2 regions of the Pseudoalteromonas sp. A757 genome follow, and region 1 is predicted to be linked to the other one. Evidence: predicted binding sites of a transcription regulator. Region 1 holds the regulator's gene; the other holds the start of a gene.
What was found. The regulator sigma-54, encoded in region 1, starts transcription at its own class of promoters, with help from an activator protein. The targets are predictions, from matches to a motif close to GTTGGCACGNNNNTNGNNT.
Positions count from the first base shown of each region.

Region 2: flgJ (flagellar assembly peptidoglycan hydrolase FlgJ) is a predicted target of sigma-54. The motif match lies at 1,537-1,555, and genes of this name have one in related genera.

Region 1 is NZ_QNQN01000071.1:41,419-47,977, forward strand. It holds gene rapZ (RNase adapter RapZ) at 1-520, opposite strand, end outside; gene ptsN (PTS IIA-like nitrogen regulatory protein PtsN) at 513-971, opposite strand; gene hpf (ribosome hibernation promoting factor) at 973-1,260, opposite strand; gene DRB05_RS14445 (RNA polymerase factor sigma-54) at 1,290-2,789, opposite strand; gene lptB (LPS export ABC transporter ATP-binding protein) at 2,836-3,561, opposite strand; gene lptA (lipopolysaccharide transport periplasmic protein LptA) at 3,561-4,103, opposite strand; gene lptC (LPS export ABC transporter periplasmic protein LptC) at 4,093-4,647, opposite strand; gene kdsC (3-deoxy-manno-octulosonate-8-phosphatase KdsC) at 4,644-5,195, opposite strand; gene DRB05_RS14470 (KpsF/GutQ family sugar-phosphate isomerase) at 5,195-6,166, opposite strand; gene DRB05_RS14475 (calcium/sodium antiporter) at 6,176-6,559, opposite strand, start outside.
Region 2 is NZ_QNQN01000072.1:200,498-207,056, reverse strand. It holds gene flgH (flagellar basal body L-ring protein FlgH) at 1-368, shown strand, start outside; gene DRB05_RS16555 (flagellar basal body P-ring protein FlgI) at 421-1,488, shown strand; gene flgJ (flagellar assembly peptidoglycan hydrolase FlgJ) at 1,597-2,571, shown strand; gene flgK (flagellar hook-associated protein FlgK) at 2,573-4,585, shown strand; gene flgL (flagellar hook-associated protein FlgL) at 4,588-5,823, shown strand; gene DRB05_RS16535 (flagellin) at 6,137-6,559, shown strand, end outside.

The DNA of each region.
Region 1 (6,559 bases):
AAGATTCAAAGGTAATAATGAGTTGTTTGTCTTTTTTACCTAAGATTTTTTCGCGAATATCTTCAGCAAGTTGATGAACGCTCAGGCCTGTAGTATCAATGAGGAAGTCGGCGCGAGTGATCAATACATCTAATAATTCTCGTTCTTTCTTAATTGCAACATCTAATGGGAGGTTATGCAGTGAAAGCGGGTGCAAACGGCGTGTTTCTGAGAAGCGTTTTATCAGGGTTTGATCGTCACTGTCTAAATAAAACAGGGTAGGTTTGGCGAAGCCTGGTAAGTACTCAAGAATGTCATTAAACTCGTCTTGTTCTTTAGGCAAGTTTCTAACATCAATGCTCACTGCAATTTTATTATAATTGTCGGAAACACTACGGACTAAAGAGGGCAGTAAGTTGACTGGAATATTATCTACACAATAGTAGCCTAAATCTTCCAATACTCGAAGCGCTACAGATTTACCAGAGCCAGATCGGCCACTGATAATGATAAGCTCGAGTCCTTTTTCTTCATCACTCATCAAATTCACCTTGGATCACTGCATATAACTCATCATCACTTTTTGCTTGCCTAAGCATTTTGCAAAAAGACTTGTCTTGGAGTGTATCAGCAATCGCCGCTAAGGTCTTCAGGTGCTGTTGATTATCACCTTCAGGTACGATGAATGCGACAAAAATATCGACCGGCTGCTTATCTATGGCTTCAAACTGGATCCCTTGCTCACTGACAAGTACCATTGCAAGGATTTTATCTAACCCTTCAAGTCGTCCATGAGGAATAGCAATGCCTTTACCAATCCCAGTGCTACCTAATTTCTCTCGCGCCATTAAAGCGTCCAAGATAGCATGCTGACTGGTATTTGGAATTTGACTATGAGCCAGTTCGCTGATGTATTCTAAAATACGTTTTTTGCTATTAAAAAGGACCGCAGCTTTACTGCAGTCCTTGTTCACTAATTCACTTAATTTCATCTTAGTGTCGAGTGAGCTTCTCTTTGTGTTTAATAACTTGACGATCTAGCTTGTTGATAAGGCCATCAATTGCGGCATACATATCTTGATGCTCTGTTGATGCAAATAGTTCGCCGCCGTTTACGTGTAATGTTGCTTCTGCTTTTTGTACTAGCTTCTCGACATCTAGGATCACATGCACGTTATTGATATGATCAAAGTGCCTTTCTAGCTTCGCAAACTTGTTGGTGACATAGTCTCTTAATGAGTCAGTAATTTCTACATGGCGACCAGTTAGATTTAGTTGCATAAGCATTTTTCCTTCTTGGGTTTTACGTCTTATATCAAACTTTTACGCTGATTTGACGGTGGAATGGCCAGGGATTCACGATATTTTGCAATCGTGCGTCTCGCTACCTTAATTCCTTGCTCAGCTAAGATATCTGCAATTTTGCTGTCACTCAATGGCTTCGCGGTATTTTCTGCAGCTATCAGCTTTTTGATAAGTGCCCTAATTGCTGTGGAAGAGCACTCACCTCCATTTTCTGTACTTACATGGCTAGAGAAGAAATACTTCAGCTCAAATATTCCCCGAGGTGTATGCATATATTTTTGTGTTGTCACACGGGAAATTGTGGACTCATGCATCTCAACCATTTCAGCAACATCATTTAGCACCATAGGGCGCATTGCTTCGGGGCCATGTTCAAAGAATGCCTGTTGTTGTTGCACAATGCAATTGGTAACTTTTAATAAAGTATCATTTCGGCTTTCTAAGCTTTTAATAAACCATTTTGCTTCTTGTAAATGAGAGCGAATAAACTGACTATCCGTACTGGATTTCGCCGTTCTAGACATCGCAGCGTAGTGATCGTTTACTCTTATTTTAGGCATAGCATCAGGGTTTAGCTCTACGACCCAACGACCTTTTACTTTTTTCACCGATACATCAGGGATCACATACTCAGGTTCTTCATGAATAATGCTTGCCGCAGGCTTTGGGTTAAGACTATGAATTAGCGTCATCACCTCTTTGAGATCGGCTTCTTTAAGGCGCGTTTTCTTAGCCAAAGTTCGATAGTCACGGCTGGCAAGCAAATCAATATGCTCTGTCAGGATCATTTTCGTTTCGGCAATCCATGGCGTATCTGGGGCGAATTGGTTTAGCTGAATACATAAGCATTCTTGTAAACTACGCGCAGCGATACCAACAGGGTCAAAAAGCTGAATACGTTTGAGTACGGCTTCGACTTCATCTAGCTCAATAGGCTCTTCGCTATCTTCGTCATTAATGCTCTCTAAAATGTCTTCGCAAGAGAGTGTTAAAATGCCTGACAGGTCGACCGCTTCAATAATCGCAATCGCAATAGCTCTATCTGTTGGACTAAATGGAGTCAACTCAAGTTGCCACATGAGATAATCATGGAGAGATTCAGAGGTTTCCCCTTGATAAACATTATCGTCATCAGGGAGTGGACCTGAGCTGGCGGCTGGAGCTGCGCTCATATACTCGTCCCAAGTGACATCCATGGCGAGATCATCGCTCACCGTGTCTTTGCTCATGGCGGTATCTGAGTCTATCTCATAGTCACTAACCGATGCTTCATCGCCTGAATTTTGATTATCTTCAGTGCTGCTCTTTTCTTGGCCGTGTTGGTCAGCATTTTCGCCGTCAGTATTATCACCTTCTTCCACTTCCAATAATGGATTGCTGTCTAATGCTTCTTGTATTTCCTGTTGCAGATCCAATGTACTAAGCTGCAGCAAGCGAATAGCTTGTTGCAGTTGTGGAGTCATTGTAAGTTGCTGCCCCATGCGCAGCTGTAATGATTGCCTCATGTATCTCTAACAATCCTTTTTAACAGTTATTAATACTACGTCTTAACTATAGCTTGAATTGTTCGCCTAGGTAGACATCTCTTACGGTTTGATCTGCCAAAACATGTTCTGGCGTGCCTGCAGCGATTAACTCACCATGTGAAACGATGTAGGCCTTTTCACATACGTCTAGTGTTTCTCTTACGTTGTGATCGGTGATTAATACACCGATACCGCGGTTTTTTAGGTGCTCTATGATTGTCTTTATATCTAACACCGAAATTGGATCAACACCAGCAAAAGGTTCATCTAACAGGATAAACTTGGGATTAGCGGCTAAAGCGCGAGCAATTTCTACCCGTCTTCTTTCGCCTCCCGATAATGCCATACCCTGTGAATCGCGAATATGTTGAATATTAAATTCATCTAATAACTCATTTAGCTCAGCCTCTCTTTCAACTTTAGTTAAGTCTTTTCGAGTTTCTAAAATCGCCATTAAATTTTGATAGACCGTGAGCTTTCTAAAGATTGAAGACTCTTGCGGAAGATAGCCAATGCCAAGTCGCGCGCGGCTATGCATCGGTAGTAAAGTGATGTCTTCGCCATCAATCTGAATAAAACCTTTATCGCTTGGTACTAATCCTACTATCATGTAAAAAGTAGTGGTTTTACCTGCGCCATTTGGGCCTAACAAACCTACAATACTGCCAGCTTGGACACTTAAGCCAACATTCTTGACGACTTCACGACCTTTATAACTCTTTGCTAAACCCGTTGCTTTGAGCTCGCTCATTAATTGTTACCTTCTTCCTGCGCTTTTTTATCTTTTGCGTCTTTTTTATCATCTACAGGAACAAGTATGGTTCTTACACGGGAGTCTTCTTGATCTGAGCGCTCAGCGCTGATCAATTGCTTTTCAATGTCGTAGGTGATGACTTGCGCATTGATTTTTTGCCCAGTTTGATTGATTTCCGCATCGCCAGAAATCACTAGGGTTCCTTTAGCTACATCGTAACGGATTTCATTTGCTTTGGCTTCTAGTAAGTTGCCATCAGGTTGACGTTCGCTAAAAGTGGCAGGGCTGCCAGTTGCAACAAGCAGCTGTTTATTTGTACCAAGCTCTGCGCGGCGGTGAACCTCTAGGCGGTCAGCATTTATTTTTCTGTTGCCATGAATAATTACAACATTCTGTTCAAAAATACCGATATTACTTTGCAGCTGAGCTTGCTGACGGCCAGCATCAATAATGACTTCATTTTGTTGTGCGGCAATAGCCAGAGTAGAACTTGCAAGCAAGCCGATGCAAACTAGGTTGTTAATGATTTTACTGGTCATAATAAATTGTCTTTGTGTGGTTGATGAGTTCGATCACTTGCTTTTGCAGATCCGCATGTAGTCCTTTACCCGTGATCCTAAGACTAGGACCCGTGATAACAACAGGGTGTTCCGACTTCATCAATTTTTGCTTAATTTCAACTCTTACATTGTCGGCATTAATATCAGTGATCATGGCGTTAGGTGTTAAATTCTTTGCCAATACATTGCCTTCCAAGATTAAAGTATTGTTTTCGTATAATGTTGCTTCCGATGAACTTATTTGCCAATTTTGCTCACCGTTATACAAAGTGAAAATAGGTTTTTCAAAGTGACTAAAGCCAAGATCTTGATACAACTCCATCTTATCAGCAGTTACTTGATAGTTTAATAAGCCATTTTCACTATAGGTCGTTTGTTGAAGCGTGGTTGCAACGTAATCTGGCTTAGCTAACGGTTCATCTTCCTTTGTTGGATCCGCCTCTGATGGATTGAACATGGGTGACCACATCCATATCATTAAAGAAGCGAAAACAATGAGTAAAATGACACGCAATACGGTCATGTACTTGATCCTTTGGAAGTTAATAAGTGCTTCTGGCTAAGCATAATGAGATCAGTAAGCTCTCTCACAGCACCAAAACCACCAGGCATTAAGGTCGTGTAATGAGCGATGTGCTTAACAAGAGGATGCGCATCATTGACGGCAACGGCGAAACCGACTCGTTCCATTACGGGTAGGTCTGGACCATCATCACCAATATACGCGATTTCATCATCGCTAAGGTTAAGCTTAGCTTTCAGTTCATCATATGCCACTACCTTGTTTTCTTGACCTTGGTAAATATAAGTTACATTTAAACTAGTCATGCGTTGCTGAACAATTTGTGAATGTCTTCCTGTGATCACTGCAACCTCAATTCCACAATCAATCAAAGCCTTAATACCAAACCCGTCTTTGGTATTAAAAGCTTTCAGTTCTTCGCCATTATTGCCAAGGTATATACGGCCATCTGAAAACACGCCATCAATATCACAAATCAATAATTTAATTCGCTTTGCTTTTTCCCAAGCTGTAGTTGAAATTGCCTGATATAAATCTTCAAATTGCATTACAGTACCCCCGCTCTAAGTAAATCCTGCGTATTTAAGGCACCAACCGGAACGTTGTTTTCATTTACCACAATTAAGCCATTAATTCGCTTGGTTTCCATGATATTGAGTACCTCAGCCGCGAGCATATCGGCGCGTGCTGTTGTACTTTTTGCCGTCATTACTTGCGTGATAGGGGTGGTGTGAATATCGATCTTTTGTTCGATAATACGGCGTAAGTCGCCATCGGTAAAAATACCTTGTAATTGTATGTTTTCATCTACGATTGCGGTCATACCTAAACTTTTGGCAGAGATCTCAAACAAGGCCTCTTTAACTGTGCAATGGCTGTCGACCATTGGGATTGCATCTCCTTGATGCATGACGTCAGCAACGGTTAGTAGTAGTCGTCTTCCTAAACTACCGCCAGGATGGGAGAGCGCAAAATCATCAGCCGTGAAGCCTCTGGCTTCAAGTAGCGCAACTGCGAGTGCATCACCCATCACTAGCGTAGCTGTGGTGCTGGCTGTAGGTGCAAGCCCTAATGGGCACGCCTCTTTTGATACTTTGACACAAAGATGGACTGTCGCGTTTAGAGCCATTGTAGAGTTAGGGTTACCTGTCATGGAGATTACTGGCGCACCTAAGCGCTTAATCACAGGTAGGATTGAGATTACCTCTTGGGTTTCCCCCGAGTTGGAGATCATCAATACTACATCATCTTTGGTGATCATACCCAAGTCGCCGTGACTCGCTTCGCCTGGATGAACAAAAAACGCAGGACTGCCGGTACTTGCGAGCGTTGCTGCAATTTTATTACCAATGTGGCCAGATTTACCCATGCCAATTACGATGATCCGGCCTTGGCAGCCAAACATAATTTCACAGGCTTTTGCAAATTGTTGATCAACGAACTGCTGCACTTCTTCTATTGCTGCAAGTTCGGTAGCAAACACTTGATTTGCAGAATCGATAAATGGGCTCTTTGTCACTAGACTTCCTTAAATGATGTAGTAAATGTAACCGGCGAAGCTTGCGACAAGTATGCCGCCTTCTAAACGGTTAATGCGACGCTTACCTGTTAAGCTGAGGCTCATTAGGATAAGCAGCAGTGTCGCGCCGAGCATAATAAAGATATCACGTGAAGCAATATTGGCGTCGAGGACGGATGGATTCATGATCCCAGCAATCGATAGCACCGCCAAGATGTTAAAAATATTCGAACCAATAATATTACCAAGGGCTAAGTCGTCTTCATTTTTCAACACGCCAGCAATACAGGCGGCAAGCTCTGGTAGGCTAGTGCCAACGGCAATAATGGTTAGCCCTATAAGCAAGTCGCTCATACCAAAATATTTGGCTATATCAACGGCTGCACCAACCAA
Region 2 (6,559 bases), on a different contig from region 1:
GCAACGCCATTAATATCGGAAAAGAAGCAATACAGTTTGGTGCTAAATCCAGCTCTTCTTTTTCTGGTGACTCGAAGTCTAATCAGTCCAACAGCTTATTTGGTAATATTTCAGTTAATGTCACCCGAGTATTGCCTAACGGTAATTTAGTGATCCGCGGCGAAAAGTGGTTAACCCTTAATACCGGCGAGGAATTTATTCGCTTGGAAGGATTGGTAAGACCTCAAGATGTGACGGCAGATAACACGGTTGAGTCCAATCGAGTGGCAAATGCCAGAATTCAATATTCGGGTAAAGGTGATCAACAAGAAGTACAAAGTGCAGGTTGGTTAACGAGTTTCTTTATGAGCGCGCTGATGCCGTTTTAAGGTGCTGAAAATGAACAATATGTTTAAGAATATTTTGCTTATCGGTGCGGCCATGACGTTGGTTGGTTTTTCTTCTTTGGCTTCTGCTGAGCGAGTTAAAGACGTCAGTATGGTTGAAGGTGTTCGTTCAAACCAACTGGTTGGCTACGGCCTCGTTGTAGGCTTGCCTGGTACCGGTGAGCAAACCAGATTTACCGAGCAGAGCTTTAAAGCGATGTTGAATAGCTTTGGCATAACGATGCCCGCAAGCTTAAAGCCAAAAATTAAAAATGTTGCGGCTGTTGCGGTTCACGCTGACTTGCCACCTTTTGTTAAACCCGGTCAAACCATTGACGTGACTGTGTCATCTATTGGTAGTGCTGGTAGTTTACGAGGCGGTACTTTACTTCAGACTTTTCTTAAAGGGGTTGATGGTAATGTATATGCAATCGCGCAAGGTAGTTTGATTGTTGGTGGTTTGGGCGCTGATGGTGCCGACGGGAGTCGAGTTGTGATCAATACGCCGACTGTAGGCCGCGTGGCAAATGGCGCGACAGTGGAACGAGCGGTACCAAGTCCGTTTACTCAGGGCGATTACATCACCTTTAACTTGAATAGGCCCGACTTCACTACCGCAAAGCGCTTGGCCGACACGATCAATGGACTTGTTGGACCAAACAGCGCAAAACCTATGGATGCAGCCTCAGTGCGAGTAATTGCCCCAAGAGATCCGTCTCAGCGCGTTGCTTACTTGTCTACGCTAGAGAATCTAGAATTTAAACCCGCAGATACCGCAGCGAAGATCATCGTTAACTCTCGCACAGGCACTATCGTTATTGGCAAAAATGTCAAGCTACAGCCTGCGGCAATTACCCATGGCGGCCTTACCGTAACAATTGCTGAGCAGCAAAATGTATCTCAACCTAATGCGCTGGCGAATGGTGAAACAGCAGTGACGCAGCAAAGTATTATCGACGTAAATCAGGACGACTCTAGAGCGTTTGTATTTGACCCAGGCGTGAGCCTTGATGACTTGGTTAGAGCAATTAACCAAGTTGGCGCAGCACCAGGCGATTTAATGGCGATCCTTGAAGCGCTAAAAGAAGCGGGCGCAATAAATGGTCAATTAGTCGTCATTTGATGTTCTATTATTAATCAACTAGTTAGCCTCACAATTGTGAGGCTTTTTTTTGGCTCGGATTTTGCATTTCTATTTGTATAGTTATTAACGTCAAACAGTGCTGAGTGTATGAACACCGACCAATTGAAAAATCAAAGCTTTTTCGACCTAGGAAACCTTGATTCGATCCGTAAAGAGGCGCTGAAAGGTGCTGGCGATCAAGGTGCCTCTGATCAGGCATTGAAGAAGGCGGCACAACAGTTTGAGTCTATCTTTACGCAAATGTTGTTACAGAGCATGCGTAAAGCGAATGAGGCGCTAGAGGATAAAGACAGTCCATTTAACTCTAGCGGTGTCAAATTTTTTGAAGAAATGCATGATCAGCAACTTTCGATGCACTTATCTGAGCAGGGCAGCTTAGGACTTGCAGATCTGATTGTGCAACAGTTGTCTCCTAATTCTGAAAAGTATAAGCCTGCTTCTGTAATGAGAGCTGACGGCGATATTTCCTTTAAAAAACAGACGACAGCAAGTGAGAGTGTGAATAAATCCGAACCGCAGGCTGTCAATGTTAAGGCAGATACCTCAAGCGATGAACAAACAGGCTTTGGTTCTCCTGAGGAATTCGTCGACAGAATTTGGGAATACGCTCAAACAGCTGCGAAAAAGCTAGGCTTGAACCCTGCGGTAATGGTTGCACAAGCTGCACTGGAAACCGGTTGGGGTAAACACATCATCAGCAAAAAAGATGGTAGTAGCAGTTTTAACCTATTCAATATCAAAGCGGATAGCCGCTGGAGTGGTGAAAGCGCCAGAAAATCGACACTTGAATTTGAGCAAGGGTTACCGGTGCAAAAGCAAGCCGATTTCCGTGCTTATAAGTCGCTAGAACAAAGCTTTGATGATTATGTCAGTTTTCTAAAAGGTAATCCGAGATATGAGCAAGCCTTAAATAAGGCTGGTGATAGTCATGCCTATCTAAGTGAACTTCAAAATGCAGGCTATGCGACCGATCCGAATTATGCCAACAAAATTAAGTCAGTTTTAAAGCGTATTGATGTATCCGATTTCTTATCCGGTGCGCTAACAAAGGGAGTCAGATGAGATGTCATTTGATCTATTAAATATTGGTGCGGCAGGGGTTAGGGCTAACTCCGAGTTACTACAAACCACCAGTAAAAACATTGCTAACCTAAATACCAAAGGGTATATCCGTGAACGGACTGAGCACGGAACAATGATAGGTGGCATGGTTGGTCGTGGTGAAACGGTGCGTTTGATCAACCAGTTCGCGCAGCAGCAACTGAATCGTGATATTTCCAATCAGTCTTACTATGAGCAGTTTGTCACTGAGGCAAGTCGCGTTGATACATTATTTGCACAAGACTCGAATAGCCTGAGCAAGAGTATCAACTCGATGTTTAATAATTTACAAAGCGCGATTAACTTGCCTTCGTCGACAACTAACCGATCTCTATTCATGACGGGCGCTCAAGGTCTTGTCGATCAAATGGATAGATTGTCAGGTATTGTTGTTGATCAAAACAGTATCGTGAATGAGCAATTGGATATTTTCTCAGAAGAAGCTAATAACCTTGTTCAAAAAATCAGTGAATTGAATAAACAAGTGGCGAGTAAGTCAGCGCTCAATCTTAATAATGTCGATCACAGCGTGCTTAATGAGCGCGATCAAGCAATTAAGGAGCTTGCTGAGCTTGTAGATATAGAAACACTCGACGGTGAAAATGGCGAGAAGCTCGTATTTTTAGGCACTGGGGACGCGCTTGTGATGCAAGGTGGCGCTTTTAATTTATTTGCGATGAAAGGCAACCCAGATCCCAACCATAAAGAGCTAACTCTAGATATTAAAGATAAAAATGTTGTGCAACTTGAGTTAGATAGCGGCAGTTTGAAAGGCAAAATCGGCGGGTTACTGGCATTTAGAGATGAAGTGTTGATCCCGGCACAGAACCAACTAGGTCAAATTGGCCTCGCATTAGCAGATGCTTTTAATCAGCAAAATAGATTGGGAATGGACTTAGATGGCAACATAGGGGGAGACTTATTTAAGATCCCTACCGTGGGCGGCTTTGCTTACAGCGAGAATACAGGCACCGCAGCGCTTACGGCAACACTTGAGCCTGGACGCGGCAATGAGTTGCCAGCTACTGACTTCCAAGTTACTTATACCAGCGCAACAACCGTTGAAATAACAGCTGTAGACGCCAAAGGCAATCCTATCGGTACTCCAACGACTGGTAATATCGCAGGAGGAGTCATCACGGGAACAGGTGATTATTTTGGCTTACAAATGAACGTAACGGGTAGTGGTGCAACAGGTGATAGATTTCTTGTAAAATTAAATCAACAGGCTTCAACCGGGTTGGAGCTTGCAACTCAACGACCAGAAGCACTTGCATTAGCGTCACCAATTCGCACTGAAAAATCAGCAGACAATAATGGTACGGCGACCATTTCAGCTGGAGTCGTCACTGATACCGATCCTGCGACCAGTGCGTTTACGGCGGGAATGCCGCCAACCTTGAATGATGGTCCATATACTCTGACTAAAACCGCTAACGCTAACGAATATACATTGACCAGTAATTCAGGTACAACGCATACCTTTACCGCTCCTGCCGATGGCAAAGATATACTTTCCACAGTGGGAGCTGCGCCAGCACCTTTTGACAATCTTGGTTTCACGTTCGATATCGAGGGGACACCGAATACCGGTGATAGTTTTGAAATTAGCTTTAACACTGGTGGCTTTGATGACAACCGTAATGGTGCAGCGCTTGATGGTCTGAAATCATCTGATTTAGTTAGACAAAATCTAGAGTCTACAGGTAGTACCGAAAGCCATAAAACCTTTAATGAGGCGTATGCCGATATTGTCACCGGGGTAGGAGTTATTACCAATCAAGCGAAAACTAATGGCGCGGCATTCGAAGCGCTAGCCAATCAGTCAAGCGCATGGTTTGAGTCTCTATCGGGTGTAAATCTAGATGAAGAGGCAGCCAATTTGTTACGTTTTCAACAATCTTACTCGGCTTCTGCGCAAGTCATTTCAGCAGCAAGAACCGTGTTCGATACCTTATTAAGTGCAGCGAGGTAATTATGCGTTTATCTCAAAATCAAATTTTTAATTCAAATCTCAATTCTATTTTGCGTAATCAGCAAGATGTGAACAAAGCAACACAGCAGCTGAACACGCAAAAGCGGGTATTGAGTGCTTCTGATGATGCTTCAGCGACTGCTAGAGCGATGCTTTTTGACGACCGGATCCAAGCAAACGATCAGTTTACTAAGAATTTGACTATGCTGTCTTCGAGATTAGACACTCAAGAGTCAGTACTCGAAAATATTAAAACGGCCATTGATAGCGCTTATACCAAGTCGATACAGGCCGGTAATGGCGGGTTATCTGATGTTGACCGTCAAGCAATCGCTGATGAGCTAGAGTCAATCCAAGATACTATTTTGGATTTAATGAACTCAAAAAGTGAAGATGGTAAGTTTATATTTTCCGGCTATCAAGATAATACGCAAACCTATAGCTTTGACTCAGCTACTGGAAAGTACGTATATAACGGTGACCAAGGACAGCATAAAATAAAAGTTTCTGAGGGCGTCGAAATACGCTCAAGTGATAACGGTTTTGATGTATTTGAAAGTGCAGAGAAGCGACTGAATATTACTTCAAATACAGGTGTGGTTTCTGGTGGTATTACATCGGCCTCCGTGTACGTGGACGAACAAGGGGTTTTTGATGAGTTTCACAAGGCAAATTACAACGCGGATCCTAGTGCGCCTGCAGGTGCAAATACCTTTGACCTAGTGGTGACAGCCGGGACACCAAATACTTATCAGCTTGAGCAGGGGGGCACGGTTATTTCAACTGGTACTGCAGAAGGCGGAACTATTAAAGTCGCTGGTATGGAGTTTGACTTTGCTGGTGCTGCGCCAGGCCAAATAAGCTTTGACTTGGAGAAGCCCCAAAAGGAAAACATTCTAAATACATTAGAATCCATGATTACGTCATTGAGAGACCCCAGTATTATAGGGGATGATTATAAGCAGGTACTAGCTGATGGTATTACGGGCTTAGATAATGCCAAGATTAAAATATCGCAGGGACAAGCGGGGCTTGGTGGTAGGTTAAACGCCGCAAAGCTTGTATCTGATGCAAATTCAGACTTAGATGTTGATAATAAGGCAAATAAGGCAGCTTTGATTGAGGTCGACTTCTACTCTGCGATCTCTGAGCTCACTAAACATGAAACTGCACTGCAGGCTTCTCAGGCAACCTTTGGCCGCCTAACTAACCTCTCGCTATTAGACTATATTCGTTAAAAGGTAGCCTTTAAAGGTTACCTACTTCAAAACAGCTTAAAACACTGTTATTCAATTTAATATATTGAAATTAAAAGTATTTTAAATGCATTTCATCAGTATAAGCTCATAGCCATAACTTTCTGTCGATTGTTCCACATTAATCAAAAAGTCACTATTAATCAGGTTTTATGTTTTTTTAAAAAAAACACTAAAGGAAAATTTTTGCCGACCGATAACTTAAATAACCAAGCCGGAGAGTGAAAAACATTCAAAGGTTGGAAAGTTTCTAAGTTTGAGAGTGAAAGACTCGATTTAAAGTGGGAGAACCATCATGGCACTTTATGTAAATACTAACGTAAGTTCATTGAACGCACAAAGACAATTAATGAATTCTGGTAACGCACTAGATACCTCATTTAAGCGTCTATCTTCAGGCTTTCGTATCAACAGCGCTGCTGATGATGCTGCAGGCCTACAAATTTCAGACCGTTTGACTTCACAAATCAATGGTCTTAACCAAGGTAACCGTAACGCGAATGACGGTATCTCTCTTGCACAAACTGCAGAGGGGGCGATGGACGAAGTAACTTCAATGTTCCAACGCATGCGTACCCTAGCTCAACAAGCTTCAAACGGCTCGAATACTGATGAAGACAGATTGGCGATTCAAGAAGAAATCCGCTCTTTAGCATCAGAAGTTAACCGTGTAGCAAAAGATACAACTTTTGGTGGACAAAACTTACTAGATGGTTCA